2 regions of the Pseudoalteromonas sp. Angola-7 genome follow, and region 2 is predicted to be linked to the other one. Evidence: predicted binding sites of a transcription regulator. Region 2 holds the regulator's gene; the other holds the start of a gene.

Region 1 (8,439 bases), on a different contig from region 2:
TTTTTAGAAAGTCTTTTAAGTATTTTGCTAATTATCAATTGATAGCAAACCCTATAAACTTGCCCCATCTTGTATTTACATACCTTACCAAAGGGGAGAAGAGCATGTCTCATCAAATTATTAAAGACTTACATAACCGTTACACGGCTAAAAAATACGATACGAGCAAACGTATTTCATCGGCGGATCTTGACGTAATTAAAGAAGCTATTCGCTTGTCTGCTTCTTCAATCAACTCTCAACCTTGGAAGTTTGTATTGGTAGAAAGTGATGAAGCTAAGCAGCGTTTGCACGATACATTTGCTAACAAGCACCAGTTTAATCAATTACACGCTAAAGAAGCGTCGCATACGCTGTTATTAGCTTACGATCCTAAGTTTACTAAAGAGAAGTTTGTTAAACGTGTGGATGTTGAAGTGAGCTCTGGTCACTTACCAGCGCAACTGCGTGAAAGCTTTATGGGTGCCTACGCTTTTGCTGAAATGAATACGGATGAAAATGGCTACAATGGCAGCTGGACTAAAGCACAAGTTTACCTAGCACTGGGTAACATTATGCATACACTGGCACGTTTAAATATTGCATCTACGCCTATGGAAGGTGTTGACCCAGAGTTAATCGGTGAGAAGTTTAGCGAAGAGCTTGATGGTCATATTTGTGAAGTGGCACTTGCAATGGGTTACCCAGTTGAAGAAGAAGATTGGAACTTTGGCAAACCTAAAGCGCGTTTACCAGTTGAAGATATTATAGCTACTGTATAACGTGTTGCTATAAGTTAATTAGCCGAGAGCCTTCTCGGCTTTTTTATTTTTAGAATAAACCATACGCTTGTGTTTCTTCGTCTTCCTGTTGTGCTAAATGATCAGGTCTAAATATTGCGCTAGGGTCTATTAAAACACTGTGTTTATCGGCTAACTTTATTAGCCCTCGCATCATGCCTTTGGTTTGCGGGTCTATATCAAAGCCTACTTCGGTTAATTTATCGAGTGGCTTAATGTCTTCTTTTTTATAATCTATATTGTCCTCTACTTTATCTACTAGTAATCCGATATGCGGGTTGAGCCCATCTTTAGTAGTAAAAACAATAATAGGTTTATAATCGAGTGTTATTTGCTCTTTTGCCGCATCAAACAGTCGTTGTAATTGCATAAAGCTGTTGCGCTTTATACTCGCTAAATATTTACTGGCTTGTTTATAGTCTTGCTCGTTATGAGTACTAACTGTGCGATCTGTAGCTGTTACTAGCGCTTGAAAAGGCTCATCAAGTTTTTCTATGATAGTTTTTAGGTCACTGTTGTCAGTTTTAAACTCTTTATAAAATACGGCGATGTTGTGCAGCTGAGTTTTATCGTTTGTTATTACGTGGCTCTGTTGCGCGATGCTTTTTTCAAATTGGCTAAACCAATCATTAAGCGAGGCTTGCCAGGTTCTTAGCTCATTAAGTGCTTTTTTATTACCTTGCTCTGTAGAGCTGCCATTTAAAATAACACCTAGGTCGAACACCGGCGTGGGTGTTTCCATGTAGTCTTTTACACCAATAAAGCTCTTATTGTTATTTGGCAATGTAGTGAGGTTATTATCAAACCGCTCGGTGAGTAAAATATCGAGAATTTTAAGTGAAATGGTTTTACAGCCCACTTGAAAGTTTATGAATTCCATACCTTTATCTTTAATTGCCTTGTAATGCTTTAAGGATAGAACAAAATAGATAAATAGCTTAAAGGTTGTGTGGTTTTTTAATTAGTGACTTAACTGCGAGTTTAAATTGTTGCTCTAAGGCTTTTTTTCCACTTAAGCAATGTTGCTTGATTAGCTGCTCATTACTGTGGTTTTGTAATACCATTTGTATCAGCAAGTGGCGATCTTCACTTTTAGTTGCCATTAGGCTGGATGGGGAGTGGTTAAATAAATACCATAGTTTTGGCGCGGTATTAAAGCGATTTATTGTACTAATTGCAGTGTTTATAGGTGGGCTGGGCACGCTAGATTCATCGATAAATTTACTTATTAGCTCACTGACTAACTCACTGTCGAGTTGGCTAAAGTGCGTTAATAAACCATAAAACAAATCACTTTTAAATTGCTGAGCTAAGGTATGTAAGCCCTGCGTGGAAGTGTCTAATGCTTTAATAACGAGGGCTGAGTGCTCACCCGTGCTTTTATCTCGCTGATAACCTAGCTTTACAGCACAAAACTGCTGAGATTGCCAAAAACGTAAAAGCCCTGCTGTAGCCCCAAAACTTGCACCTATATAACTACAGGTGGGGGTTAGCTGATGTTGGCAATGCGCTAGCAATGCTTTACCTACGCCTTGTTGGTGCAGGTTAGGTGCAACAGCTATACGAATAACGCGTGCGCTTTGTTTTGTTAAATAGCTTGGCTGTGCGCTTAATTGCGCGAGCGATTGCGCCATTAAATGCCCTTGTGGGCGGCGCTCACCACTGATTACTTGCTTAGCTAGCTCTGCATCCATACCGCCTTCAACTGCTATTAAACATACACCCACAACATGCATGTCGCATCTACTAATAAACAGCCTTTGCGCTGGGGCATCAAGTAATTGGCGTAAATCGTTAACACTGCTCTGGTAATGGGCAAGTGCTAGCAACGCAACTATTTGCTGCAGTAAAGGCTCATTGTCAACGAGTTGCTGTTGAGTGACTTCAACGTGCTCAATGCTATTTAAAGCGGGTGGGTATTCGTTATATTGTGCATCTAAAGCAAAGAGTGTGCGTACATGTTGCTCAAGAGGGTCGCCCTTGGCAAAGCGTAAAGGCTCTTCTAAGTTTACAATTTTTGCCGCTTTGTAATTTGCTTTAATATGTTGCGTAAAGCGAATGGTATAGCCTCGGCCATTACCCTCGTAGCCTACCAAGGTGCTTGCAAAGACTATACGCGGGTAGTGCTTTAACATGGTTAACAGTAGTGGGACAGGTATTGCGGCGGCTTCATCGACCAGTAATAAATCACATTGCGGCAACTGATTAAGCAGTGCATCGGACGCCATGTATTGTAAATTAGCTAAATGTTTTTGCTGAGCCTTGTATTCCACCTGTAAGGTTTTAGCTAAATGCTTAAAACAGCTATGGGTGGCTCTAAATTGTGTTGCGCATACAATGATTTTTTTATCATGTAATGCTGCGGCTGCAAGACCTAGCGCGGCTGATTTTCCTCGCCCTCTGTCGGCATTAATAATTAAAGGCCTGTTCGCACGTCCTGTGGCCACCTTAATTATTTGCTCAACGCAGTGTTGCTGCGCCTGATACTCAATTTTATTTGTTACATTGCTTTTGAGCGGCGGCTGTTTAAAAACAGTGTGTTCATCAAAGTGTATGGCGGGTAGGGTTTGTAAAAGGCGAGAAAAACGTAAATTAAAATAGCTTTGTTGATTACTACACCCATAAGACTGCACGCTTTGCAGCGCAGGGTCTTGCCATGAGGCTAGACGTTGTAAATCAGGTAGTAATAAAAATAAAAGCCCGCCGGCTTTTACGGTGCCGGCTAATGCAGCGAGTTTATCGGGGTAAATGCCACTAAAGCCATCATAAACGGCGTGAGGAAACTCTTGCCCAAGTAGTTGATGAGTATGCTCAGGCCAACTTGCATTGGCAAGGCTGCTTGAAAGTAGCTTTACATCATCCGAACGGGTTAACGCGCTTAATAGTTCATAGCACCAAGTAGGCTGGCCTGTAATAAGCACTAACTGACGATGCTTAGCGCCAGTTAGTTGCTGCGTTAATTGCTCAACACAGTGCTTATACAGCTTGAAGTCGTGCATATGCGGTTACTAACCATTTGCTACCAAGGTCATCAAAGTTTACTTGCACACGCGATTGCGCGCCGCTGCCTTCGTAATTAAGCACAGTGCCAATACCAAATTTAGCGTGCAGTACACGTTGGCCTAAGTTAAAACCACTTTCTTCAAATACAGCATGGCTTACTGATGCGCTAAAACGTCCTGCAGCAGGCGGTCGTGATACCTGTGTTTTAATACGAATTTCTTCTACGCAATCTTCGGGTATTTCGCGTAAAAACCGCGACGGGCTATGGTACTTTTCTTGGCCGTATAAACGACGGCTTTCGGCATGGCTTATGTAAAGTTTGTCCATGGCACGGGTCATACCCACGTAACAAAGGCGGCGTTCTTCCTCCAAGCGCCCTGACTCTTCATTACTTTGCTGCGATGGGAACATGCCTTCTTCAACGCCTACCATAAACACAAGTGGAAACTCTAAGCCCTTAGCAGAGTGAAGAGTCATCATTTGCACAGCGTCTTCGTGTTCATCGGCTTGGCCTTCACCAGACTCAAGCGATGTATAAGCTAAAAAGCCTTGTAGTGGTGAGCTAAACTCTTCTTCTTCGGGGAGTTCATACTGATCGCAGGCACTGATAAGCTCTTCTAAGTTTTCTACGCGAGCTCGGCCTTTTTCACCTTTTTCAGCTTGGTACATAGCCATAAGGCCAGAGGTTTGAATAGCGTATTTGGCTTGCTCTTGCAGTGTAAGGTCACTAATTTTGTCTTCTATGTGCTCAACCAGCTCTACAAATTTAGATACTGCACCTGCCGCGCGGCCAGATAAATGCTGTTGTTCAACAATAGCTTTAGCTGCGTACCAAAGAGGCAGAGACTCAGCACGTGCACAATCACGTATATGACTTAATGTTTTATCGCCAATACCACGCGCAGGGGTGTTAATTACACGCTCAAATGCGGCGTCATCTTGGCGGTTTCCTACTAATCGTAAGTACGATAGCGCATCTTTAATTTCTTGGCGCTCGAAGAATCGCATACCACCGTAAATACGGTACTTTAAGCCTTCTTGCAGCATGGCTTCTTCGAGTACACGAGATTGCGCGTTACTACGGTATAAAATAGCGGCGTCTTGCAACGCATTACCAGCATTTAACCAGCTGCGTAGCTTGCTGCTTACAAAGCGGGCTTCGTCTAGCTCGTTAAAGGCGGCATAAATTGATATAGGCTCGCCTTCGTTACCATCGGTCCAAAGGCTTTTACCCATGCGCTCTGAATTGTTTTTAATTAGCGCATTAGATGCTTTTAGAATGGTCGCGGTTGAGCGGTAGTTTTGCTCAAGACGAATAGTTTCGGCGTCAAAATCAGTTAAAAAGCGTTTAATGTTTTCTATTTTAGCGCCGCGCCAGCCGTAAATACTCTGGTCATCGTCGCCTACAATCATAATGCTTTGTGTATCACCAGCAAGTAGCTTTAACCATGCGTATTGAATGGTATTGGTATCTTGGAACTCGTCTACCAGCATGTGGGCAAAGCGCTGCTGGTAATGGCGTAGTAGCGTAGGGTTATTTTTAAGAACCTCGTAGCTACGTAGCAGTATTTCTGCAAAATCGACTAAACCTGCACGGTCACACGCCTCTTGATAGGCGGCATATACACGCAGCATCATTTGCTCGTTTATATCGTAGGCTTGAATATCTTTAGGGCGCAGGGCTTCATCTTTTTTAGCGCTGATGTACCAGCCAAATTGTTTGGCGGGCCATTTTTTGTCATCAATATTCATTGATTTTAATAAGCGCTTGATCATTCTAAGTTGATCGTCAGAGTCTAAAATTTGAAAGGCTTCTGGCAGGTTTGCTTCACGGTGATGAGCGCGCAAAATACGGTGTGATAAACCATGGAATGTACCAATCCACATGCCACCGACAGGGGCTTTAAGGGTTTCTTCAACACGGGTGCGCATTTCTTTAGCGGCTTTATTAGTAAAGGTAACCGCAAAAATACTATAAGGCGATGCTTGCTCAACCTGCATTAACCACGCGATACGATGAACTAAAACACGTGTTTTACCCGAACCAGCACCTGCTAATACCAGCATGTTTTGTAGTGGGGCTGCAACGGCATCGCGTTGTTTGTCATTTAAGCCATCGAGTAATTCAGAAACGTCCATCGTTACGCCTTTTCAATCAATAATGAGGGCAGTATAACAGGTGTTTTTGTTAGGCTAAATAAAATACTGTTTTTATGAACAGCTATTCTAAAAATACTTGTAAAACTAATCCCTTAGTCGCTTTTGTGTACTCTTAAGTAACGATAATTAATAATAAAAATAATCAAATTGACCTATATTTAGTAAAAAATACTAAAGCAGTTATTTAGTAGTAATTTAACTATTTGATTTTTAAGCTTTAATAAATTGGCATAAAGTGTGATAGTAAGTAAATAACTAAAACTTAAAATTAATTAACTACAGAGGTGAGTATGTCAGGACAAGGTTCAGGTGGTAATGTAATTGCAGCACTATGTAATATATTTTTCCCCGGTTTAGGTCAATTAGTACAAGGGCGTATTTTAGCTGCTTTACTATTTGCTATTTTCTTTTTTGGCGGTGCCGCACTGTGGTTTTTAGTTGTGCCAGGGATTATTGCCGCGATAGTATACGTTTGGGCAATAATTGACGCCGCGAGATACCGCTCCAGAGATTAGTGATCATAAAATAAGTAATAGCGCCCATTGGCGCTATTTTGCGTTTTAGGGTCGGTGTTTAAGGCTATTTATGGGTATAATTAGTGCATTAGCGTTCTAAAAGTAAAAATTATGGAATATCAATTTATACGTGACCCTATTAGTGGGCTGCGCATTAAAATAAGCAGCGAGCATGCCCTAATTGGCCGCTGGTTAAACGAAGAAATTGGCAAAGAAAAAGTCGCGATGGTACAAGCACTTATTAGCTCGGTAAAAACAAGTTACGAGCCAATAACGTTAAAAGGCCAAGAGATAGACTTAATACTCTCTAAAGACGAAGCCTTATTTGAAGCCCATGCTCTACACCAAGACAGCGAAGATTTAGTCGCCTATCAAGATGATGACTTAATGCTTGAAGAAAATGGCCTAGTGAGTGGTTGTGGCTTTGAAGATTTTATAGATTTAATAGAGTCGTGGGCTGAGTTTAGTGGCTCGCGTTAAACGTTTAAAAGGCCAACCTAGTTGGCCTTTTTTGTAATATCAATGGTGTTAAGTTATTAGGCATTTATAGCGCTCTATTTAGCACCCTAGAATGATTAAATATTTAAGTCGATTGGTATAACTACAGATTATTGATTTTCTATTGATTTAACGCCAGCTAATAATAGCTCCTCTGTTAAACGTACTTTGTAATTAGGGTTTGCGTACTGAAAATAAACAACGCCGCTTTTATCAATTACAAATACAGCCGGTACAGGTAAGGCGACGTTTACCTTGCCTTGGGCATCAACAAAGTTAACACCGCGCTTATTGCGATAGATAGCAGCTGTTTTATCATCTAAAAAATAAGCTAAACCTAAGGCTTTTGCTAGGGTTAAGCTATCATCTGAAAGCAGTAAATAATTTGGCGAACTTATTTTACTTTGGGCTAGTTTTTCTGGACTATCTGGTGATACTGCAATAATTTGCGCATTTAAATTAGCGAGTTGCTGCTCAATTTTTTGTATATTAGCCAGTTGCTTTGAGCAATAAGGACACCAACCTCCGCGGTAAATAATAAGCACCGTTGTTTTTTCAGCAAAGCGCTTTTGTAACTCTACATTATTACCATGTTGATCTTTGAGCGTTATATTAGGCACGCTTAAGCCCGGTAATAATGGTGATACTTGCTCGGGGGCTGCAGCAATTCCTTCTGTACTTGCTTGCGCATTCGTTACTAAAAAAGCAGCCATTACAATAGTCGCCAAGGTGTGCAGTAACACTTTACTCATCATTATTTCCTGCCCTGTTTTTATGTGCTGTTTATAATAGATCAAAAATGCACTTTTTATTATTTGCCTGTATCATAAGCGTAATTTAAAAGCTCAAGTGGAAACGATATGTCAGCCAACTTAAATAAGCTAGTAGTAATGCTAGAAATGCAAAATGCCATGAACACTAAAGTTCATGATCAATGGTTTAGCCAAGGCTTTGAGTGGTACAGAGCCATTTGGGTAGAGTGTGCAGAAATGCTAGATCATTACGGTTGGAAGTGGTGGAAAAAACAAACCCCAGACACCGAGCAAGTCATTCTAGAATTGGTTGATATATTTCATTTTGGTTTGTCGTTAAGAATTGACGGAACAACCTCTTACGAAGAGTTAGCTAAGCAGCTAGAACAAGAACTTAGCGCACCACAGGCCGCAGATGACTTTAAACAAACTCTTGAAATATTAGCAGCTTCAGCAGTTGCAAATAAAACCTTTAACGCGGCCGCGTTTGCAGGGTGTATGGCGCAAATAGGGATGGATATTGACGATTTATACCGCGGTTACGTAGGTAAAAACACGTTAAACTTTTTTCGCCAAGATCATGGCTACAAAGATGGCAGCTACATCAAAGTATGGAATGGCCAAGAGGATAACGAGCATTTAGTCGAAGTCGTTAAAAGCCTTGATACCGAACATGCCGACTTTGCAAAGTTAGTATATCAAGGCCTAGTGGCGCGTTACCCGCAACAATAA
Region 2 (8,439 bases):
CAGTGTTATCGTTACTATACGTTGTTGAAAGCGGCGCATAGAATGTCCAGCCAAATGCGGGGCCGCCTCCAGGCATTAATAACGAGGCCAATAAAATTAAAAAAGCGAAGGGTAAAATCCAAAAGCTCCAGTTGTTCATTCTGGGCAGTGCCATATCTGGCGCGCCAATCATGAGCGGTACCATCCAGTTAGCAAGTCCCGTAAAGGCTGGCATTACAGCACCAAACACCATAATTAAACCGTGTACTGTGGTCATTTGGTTAAAAAAGTGTGGGTCTACCAATTGTAATCCTGGCTGAAATAACTCAGCCCGAATAACCATGGCCATTGCACCGCCAATTAAAAACATAGTCAGCGAAAAAATTAAGTACATGCTGCCAATATCTTTATGGTTTGTTGTGTATAACCAACGCTTAAAACCTTTGGCTGGGTGATGGCCGTGGTGAGCGTCATTGGCGTTAGGTTGTTCTACTATGCTACTCATTAGTTCGCCTCCGCATCAAGTGCTGCCTGAATTTCACTAGGTTGGATGACATCACCCGTTTCATTACCCCACGCATTACGTTTATAGGTAATTACCGCTGCAAGTTGTTTAATTGAGAGCTGCTTTGCAAATGCCTGCATTGCAGTTCCTGGGCGGCCATGAATCACTACATCAATGTGATCTTTTATATCACCCAAAACAATGGGGCTGCCTTTTAGCGCAGGAAATACGCCCGGTAACCCCATACCAGTAGGTTGATGACACGCAGCGCAACTTGCCATATACACTTGCTCACCTAGTGTCATTAGCTCTTCTTTAGGAATTGTTGTCTCAAGCAATGCGGCATCAGCAAGTGCGGCTTTTTGCTTAGCTTGCTTAGCATCTGCAAGCCATGCGTTAAAGTCCTCTTGCGATTTAGCTTCAACCACCACGGGCATAAAACCATGATCTTTACCGCACAGCTCTGCACACTGCCCTCGGTAAATACCTTCTTCGTTAATGTTGGTCCACGTTTCGTTGATAAACCCCGGATTGGCATCTTTTTTAACGGCAAAATCGGGGACCCACCAAGAGTGAATAACATCATCAGAGGTCATTAAAAAACGCACCTTTTGATTAATTGGCAGTACTAAAGGTTTATCAACCTCAAGTAAATAATTAGGGTTTTTATTAGCAAGGTTGGCTATTTCGTCTTGAGGGGTAGATAAAATAGAGTAAAACTCTACGTCTTCGCCCATATATTCATAATGCCACTTCCACTGTGACCCTGTAATTTTAATGGTTAAGTCAGCCTTACTGGCATCTTCCATCGCAATGAGGGTTTTAGTGGCAGGGATTGCCATGGCAATTAAAATAACAAACGGAATGGCAGTCCAAAGAATTTCTACTTTGGTACTTTCATGAAATTGGGCAGGAACTGCCCCTTTAGATTTACGGTGATGAATCAGTGCCCAAAACATTATTGCGAACACTATCACCCCAATCACACAACATATTAAAAATATGGTCATGTGTAGCTGATATACATTATTACTTATATCGGTTACGCCCTTGCGCATATTGTATTGGCTATTAGCCAGCACTTGCTGCGGGAACATAATCAACACAAGCCACAAGGTAGAGGTTAGTTTACCCATGTGACGGCTCCTTTGATGCTATTGCGAATGCAAAGCGAAGAGGCATACGGCTTAAACGCCAATTCGTTATTTTTATTTTTTAACCAATCTTATTTTTGATTGGTATCGCTAGGACAACAAAAGGTTTGTGTATATTGTGTGTTCTCATAACTAAAAAGCTGTGAGTTATTGTTAGTCCAGCACATTAATGATTAGCTAAAAAACGTACAACAAGCAAGTTTTAGTATAAAAAACAATCAAGTGATATTTTAAAATTGACTAAATGACGGCGTATTAAATTGTTATTTAACAGCCAAGATACGAGCAAAATTAAGGGATGTAACACGCTTAGGAAGATAAAAGTATGAGTGAAAAAAAGTTTACAGCCTAAATAATTTTAGGGCGTTTTGAGATGGCGGAAGGTTTGTTTTTAAAACAAAAATGCACACTAAAAAGTGCGCATTTATAAATATTAATTAAAAATCGTTAAAAATTACATCCAGTCGGCATTTCTTATTACGCCAACAGCTAACCCTTCAATATTAAACGATTCGTTTTCAAGGTCTACCTCTATAGGCGTAAACTCTTCGTTTTCGGCGTGCAATAATACTTTTCGGCCTGCTTTTTCTAGGCGTTTTACGGTTACGTCTTCATCTACTCGTGCAACCACAACTTGGCCGTTTTCTGCTGTTTGAGTACGATGTACCGCAAGTAAGTCGCCATCCATAATACCTATATCTTTCATACTCATGCCGTTAACACGCAGTAAAAAGTCGGCGGCTGGTTTAAACATAAGTGGGTCTATTTTACAGTGACTCTCAACATGTTCTTGCGCCAAAATAGGCGAACCCGCTGCAACTCTACCTATTAATGGTAGACCTAGTTGCTCAGGCTCCTCTTCTTCAACCAATTGAATACCACGGCTTGCGCCTGGTTTCATTTTAATAACACCTTTTTTGGCAAGCGCTTTTAAGTGCTCTTCTGCGGCATTGGCACTTTTAAAACCAAGTGTTTGCGCAATTTCGGCACGTGTAGGAGGCATACCAGTGTCTTTAATAAAAACTTTTATTAGTTCGAGTATTTGAGCTTGGCGTTTAGTTAATGGTCGCATACAACTGGTTTTCCATACAGTACATTTAACTGTGAGTATATACAGTTAAATAAAAATCGCAAATTTAAATTGTGCTTTAAAATAGCTAAATACACCGCACCTGGATAAATTTTAGGTAATTACAGACGTTCAGTATTTAAAATGCTATAAATTTGCTTTCAATATAAAGGAGTAATTATGAGTATTTGGCATCAACCCATCACATTAGAGCTTTGCAAACAGTTAGATGAGGGAATAAACGGCCAAGGCACGCTGATGAAAACCATGGGCATAGAAATAACCGAAATAGGAGATGATTACCTAGTGGCTACCATGCCTGCTATTCCTGAGCATCATAATCCTATTGGTATGGTACATGGTGGCGCAAATGTGGTACTTGCCGAAACCGTAGCAAGCTACGCCGCTAACTTTGTAGTGGACTTTACAAAATTTTATTGTGTTGGACAGGAAATTAGCGCCAGCCACTTAAAGGCCTCTCGAAATGGCACTTTAACCGCCGTTACTCGTGCATTTCATATTGGTAAGCGCAGTTCTGTATGGGAAATAAAAATAACCAATAGCCGCGGCGAGCTTTGCTGCGTATCAAAAATGACCGCAGCGGTTGTCGAGCGCAAATAATTAACTATGGCTACTTTTCGATAGGGTAAATCGTTATTTCCATACCAGCGCCAATGGCAGATATACGTAGCAGTGTATCTGCATGTAGAGCTTGGTTAAAACACTTAGGTGACGTGCCCGACTCAAAGCCTATATCAAACGTTCTGCGCGAACAGCTTAGCCACTGCTTAAGCGCATTACGTGAACACGACTCTATTAATTCACATAAGTGGTTGATTGCTTTGTCTGGCGTGGTTATATCACCTGAGGCTTCAATACGCGCCAATTGACGATATTCGTCTTTGTCATAATGCAAAACCATCGCGTTTTTCTTTAAGTCTGCCACTAGGGCGCTAATATCTTGTTTAGACTCAAGCTCTAGATCTACATTTAAAAATTGAATTTCCGACATTGTCTGCTTTTTACCCTCTTATAGTTTCATCGCAAACTTTAACGCAGTTTTACTTTTATACCAAATCAACTAAGCGCTAAACATGGCTTTATTCATAGAAAATACCTGTTTAAACGCCATTGGCACCTAATTTGCCTTATAAAACGGGTTAGGCTAATTACGCTTAATTTTACCGTTTATGTATAAAAGTTATACACACTCTGTGTAATTAAACGCTTCAGGAGGACAATTATGGTAGATCATGGCCCGCAAATTAAAAACGACGATCAGTACGATGCGCTTCGAGATGAAGGCATGAGCAAACAAAAAGCCGCGCGCATTGCTAATAGCAATACTCATAAAACCGCTGTCAAAGGCGGCAAAGCCTCAAAGTATGAGCAGCGCACTAAAAAGCAGCTGTACAATAAAGCTAAAGAGCTCGGCATTAGTGGCCGCTCTAAAATGAGCAAACAAGGGCTAATAAATGCCTTACGTGAGCATTAAACACAGCCTCACTGATTTTTTAACGCTCCTTTTTATTATTTTTATAAAGTTAGAGTAAGCTTATGAATAACTGCGACAAAATGCCGCAGTAAAAGCATGGGCTGCTGTAATACACTAACGCAAAAAATAATAAGAAGCACAAAATGAGAAAACAACTATTTAAGCGCGCTCGAAAACTACATAAGTGGCTAGGCTATTTACTTGCCTTACAAATTTTAGCTTGGCTTTTAGGCGGCTTAGTAATGAGCGCGATACCACTTGAATACGTACACGGTAAGCACCTTGCTAAGCGCATACTTACAAACCCATTTACTCAAGCAGATTACCCCACATCACTCGATAATATTACTGCGCAAGTGCCTAACCCCACGCAAATAGTGTTTGAGCACTTTTTAACGACCCCGCTTATTACTGTTATTAATACTGACGAGCAGCAAAGCTTTAATGGTTTAACGGGGCGCCCTTTTCAGCCACCCACTAAAATACAAATTACCGCTAATGCACAAGCGCATTTACTCATCGACGCTAAGCCAATTAGCACAACGCTTTTAAAACAAGGCACTCGAGAGGTGGGATATAAAACAAATGTGTGGCAAGTACAATTTAACGACACCTTTAATACCACGCTGTATTTAAATGCAATTAACGGCAAAGTTATCACCGTTCGCAGCACACTATGGCGCATATTCGACTTTTTTTGGATGCTACACATAATGGATTACGATGAGCGAGAAGATTTTAACAACCCGCTTCTCATCAGTTTTGCAGCCACCAGCGTACTTTTTTGTTTATGCGGTATTATTTTATTAATACAAAACGTTAGGCTAAAAAAACTTACACGTGTTGGTCAATCAAAATAGGGTTGCCGTCTGGGTCGGTAATAATAAAACTTTTATCACCCACAGGCTCAACCTGGATATGAGCGCTTTGAAAATATTCGCTAAGCGCATCAACATCCTTAAACTCTGTAACGGTTTGTGCGTTTTGATCCCAGCCAGGATTGAAGGTCAGCATGTTTTTATCAAACATACCCGAGAACAAACCAATTAAATGCTCACCGTTTTTCATCACTAGCCAGCTTTGCTCTATCTTACCTGCAAACTCGCTAAAGCCCAGCTTTTCGTAAAACGCTTTTGAGGCTCTAATATCTTTAACCGTTAAACTTATTGAAAAAGCACCTAGCATAGTCATCTCCTCGCTATTTTTTATATCAGTATAGAGTGTACTAAACATTGCGGATTAAAATTTGCTCAGGCTTTATCTTTTAGCAGCAAAACTTTAGACTAGCGCCTCCTGTAGTTCACGTATGTGATGGATATGCTTAAATTTATTTTGGCCTTTGTGGCTTGTTGTATTTGTTTTTCTGCATCGAGTGAAGAATTTACCCGTTTTTCAACGGCTAAAAGGCACTTAATTAAAACCCTACCCGAAAACGCCAAAAGCCTTTACTGCGGCTGCGACATTAAAAAGCAAGGTAAAAAGCTAATCCCCGACCCTAGCAACTGTGGTTATATTCCGCGTAATACGTTAACTTCCTCTGGCAAGGTTAATGTACGTGCACTGCGTATAGAGTGGGAGCATATAGTGCCGGCGTGGGAATTTGGTCACCAGTTACAATGCTGGCAAAACGGTGGTCGTAAAAACTGTCGCAAGGTTAGTGCTAAATTTAGAAAAATGGAAGCCGATATAAACAATTTAGCCCCTGCTATTGGCGAAATTAACGCAGATCGCTCTAACTATCGCTTTGGTATGCTTAGCGAAAACGCTACCCAATATGGCCGCTGCCAAGTAAAGGTTAACTTTAAACAACGCGTTGTAGAGCCTCCTTTTTATGCCCGTAAGCGCATTGCCGACACCTACGCTTATATGCAAAAAACATACGGCTTAAAAATATCAGCTAAACAGCAAAAGCTATTTAATGCCTGGCAAAAACAAGCATTTGCAGATAAAAACAGCGCAAGTAAGCTGTAGCACACCTAAGTGTATACACTCATTTACATAATTTAGGGGCTAATACGTTGAATAAATGAACGGGTGTTGTAGTATTTCAAACAACTTATTTACAAAAAGTAGTTTTGTATGTTTAAAAATAATAAAGCAACACTCGCTATTATTGCTGCACTTTCAAGCCTAACGCTTGTGGGCTGTGGCGGTGGTAGCAGCATGAATGAAACGCCCGACCCAGTCGTCACACCTCCTGCAAGCACAGCCCCAACATGGACGGCAGGTGTGTTTGAGCCATCGGATGAGTTAAAAAACTTTTGCGAAAACCCACGCACAGGTAACGATCCGTTTAATAATAATGAGCCCTACCCTGACCAAGCGGGTTCGGCCCTTTACGAAAAGCTTTGGCTTCGCTCGTGGAGCGACGAAACCTACCTTTGGTATGATGAAATAGCTGATAACGACCCTGAAAACTTTGCTACAGTGGCCGATTATTTTGCCCAACTAAAAACCGAAGAACTAACCGACTCTGGTGCTAAAAAAGATAATTTTCATTTTTCAGAGCCTTCTGAGGACTACTTTCAAGAAGCGCAATCAGGTGTAACCTCAGGCTATGGTATAAATTGGGCATTTATTGGCGACCCAGCTGATAGAATTTTACGTGTTGCCTACCTAGAAGACGCCTCACCAGCAAGCCAAATTGGTTTTCAACGTGGCGATACTGTACTTGAAGTTGATGGCGTAAGCATTAATACCAGCACGCAAGCAGGCGTAGATACCTTAAACGAAGGCTTATTTAGCCCCACTAATGGCGACTCGCACACCATCGTGGTGCGCAGTAACGATGGCGCTGAAAAAACCTTTAACGTAACTGCCGGCAACATAGAGCAAACACCGGTTCAAAACGTAAAAACCATTACCACTGCAAATGGCACTAGCGTAGGGTACATGCAGTTTAATAGCCATATAGGTATTGCCCAAGAAGGCTTAATTGCTGCAGTTAATAAATTTAAAACCGATAACGTAGAAGAGCTTGTTATCGACTTTAGATATAACGGAGGCGGTTTATTAGCGCTTTCTTCGCAGCTGGCTTACATGGTGGCGGGCAGCGCCAACATTCAAAACCGTATTTATTACCAAACTCAGCAAAACGATAAACAACCGGTAGAGTCGCCTTTTCCGTTTATAGATGAAGAAATTGATTACTCAACTTTTTTTAGCACTGGCGAAAGCCTCCCCGATTTAAACCTATCTAAGGTGTATGTGCTTAGTACATCGGGTACGTGTTCAGCCTCAGAAGCCTTTATTAATGGCTTAAAAGGCATTGACGCCGAGGTAGTGCTCATTGGCGACACAACCTGCGGTAAACCATACGGTTTTACCCCAACACATAACTGTGGCACCACCTATTACACCATTCAATTTAGCGGTATTAACAGTAAAGGGTTTGGTGAATATGCAGCAGGCTTTACGCCAACGCCTACACCACAGTTTGATGCTGATGTAAAAGGCTGTGTAGTCAGTGACGACTTTGATAATCAACTAGGCGATCCAAACGAAGGGATACTCTTTACTGCGCTTTATCATATTGATAATAACGGCACGTGCCCTGTTAGCACCGCCTCTGCAAGTATTAAAACGCAAGTACAAAGCGCTGCTGGCGATAGCAAGCAGCTATTACCTTTAAACGCACCTAATAACGTTAACCGTGGCAATATGGATTTAACCTGGCCTACGTTAAATAAGGATAAGTAATGGCTAAACTACTGGCAATATTAACCTTATTATTTATTGGAGGCTGTAACAGTATGAGTAATGCCACTGCTAAGCCTGCACTACTAACCGAGGTAAACCCAGGCGTTATAGCCACGCTCCAGCAAGCGATTATAAAAGCAAAGGGCGGCACACTAGTTACGCTGGCCGACACCGTTTTTACTAAACGCAGCGAGTTATTACTAAGCCATGGAAATAGTAAAGACTCAAATGGTATGCCCATAATGGGCGCGCATAATATCAAGCCAGAAAAGTTTGTTTTACAAATAATCGGCAAGCAGTGCGTGCTTTATTATCCTAAAAAAGATATGTCTATTGAGCTTAAAAACGTAAGCTGTAAAGCACAATAAAATACTATTAAAAAGGCACACAGCATTTATGCTGTGTGCCTTTATCATTTTTCTCTTGGTTTATAAGTCTTGATGCGGACCAAACACTTCGTAATGAATATGCTCGTTTTTAACGCCTAGTGCCAGTAACTGGCTTTTCACAAACGCCATAAACCCAGCGGGGCCGCATA

Evidence for each region. Region 2 encodes LexA, which represses DNA repair genes until DNA is damaged. Its sites were predicted from a motif close to TACTGTATNNNNATACAGTA; they were not measured.
Region 1: a site for LexA is predicted at 5,986-6,005, ahead of uvrD (DNA helicase II). Genes of this name have one in related genera too.

Annotation. Positions count from the first base shown of each region.
Region 1 covers NZ_JAQREL010000013.1:324-8,762, forward strand. Annotated here, with positions in the region: gene PSH50_RS15680 (NAD(P)H-dependent oxidoreductase) at 105-761, shown strand; gene PSH50_RS15685 (chemotaxis protein) at 811-1,659, opposite strand; gene PSH50_RS15690 (GNAT family N-acetyltransferase) at 1,718-3,778, opposite strand; gene uvrD (DNA helicase II) at 3,756-5,921, opposite strand; gene PSH50_RS15700 (hypothetical protein) at 6,233-6,457, shown strand; gene PSH50_RS15705 (YacL family protein) at 6,569-6,937, shown strand; gene PSH50_RS15710 (peroxiredoxin-like family protein) at 7,066-7,752, opposite strand; gene PSH50_RS15715 (dUTP diphosphatase) at 7,816-8,439, shown strand.
Region 2 covers NZ_JAQREL010000017.1:29,156-37,594, reverse strand. Annotated here, with positions in the region: gene ctaD (cytochrome c oxidase subunit I) at 1-484, opposite strand, end outside; gene coxB (cytochrome c oxidase subunit II) at 484-1,620, opposite strand; gene lexA (transcriptional repressor LexA) at 2,093-2,710, opposite strand; gene PSH50_RS18160 (PaaI family thioesterase) at 2,888-3,328, shown strand; gene PSH50_RS18155 (hypothetical protein) at 3,339-3,719, opposite strand; gene PSH50_RS18150 (Rho termination factor N-terminal domain-containing protein) at 3,948-4,202, shown strand; gene PSH50_RS18145 (hypothetical protein) at 4,346-5,062, shown strand; gene PSH50_RS18140 (VOC family protein) at 5,037-5,387, opposite strand; gene PSH50_RS18135 (endonuclease) at 5,514-6,173, shown strand; gene PSH50_RS18130 (S41 family peptidase) at 6,282-7,901, shown strand; gene PSH50_RS18125 (hypothetical protein) at 7,901-8,269, shown strand; gene hmpA (NO-inducible flavohemoprotein) at 8,330-8,439, opposite strand, start outside.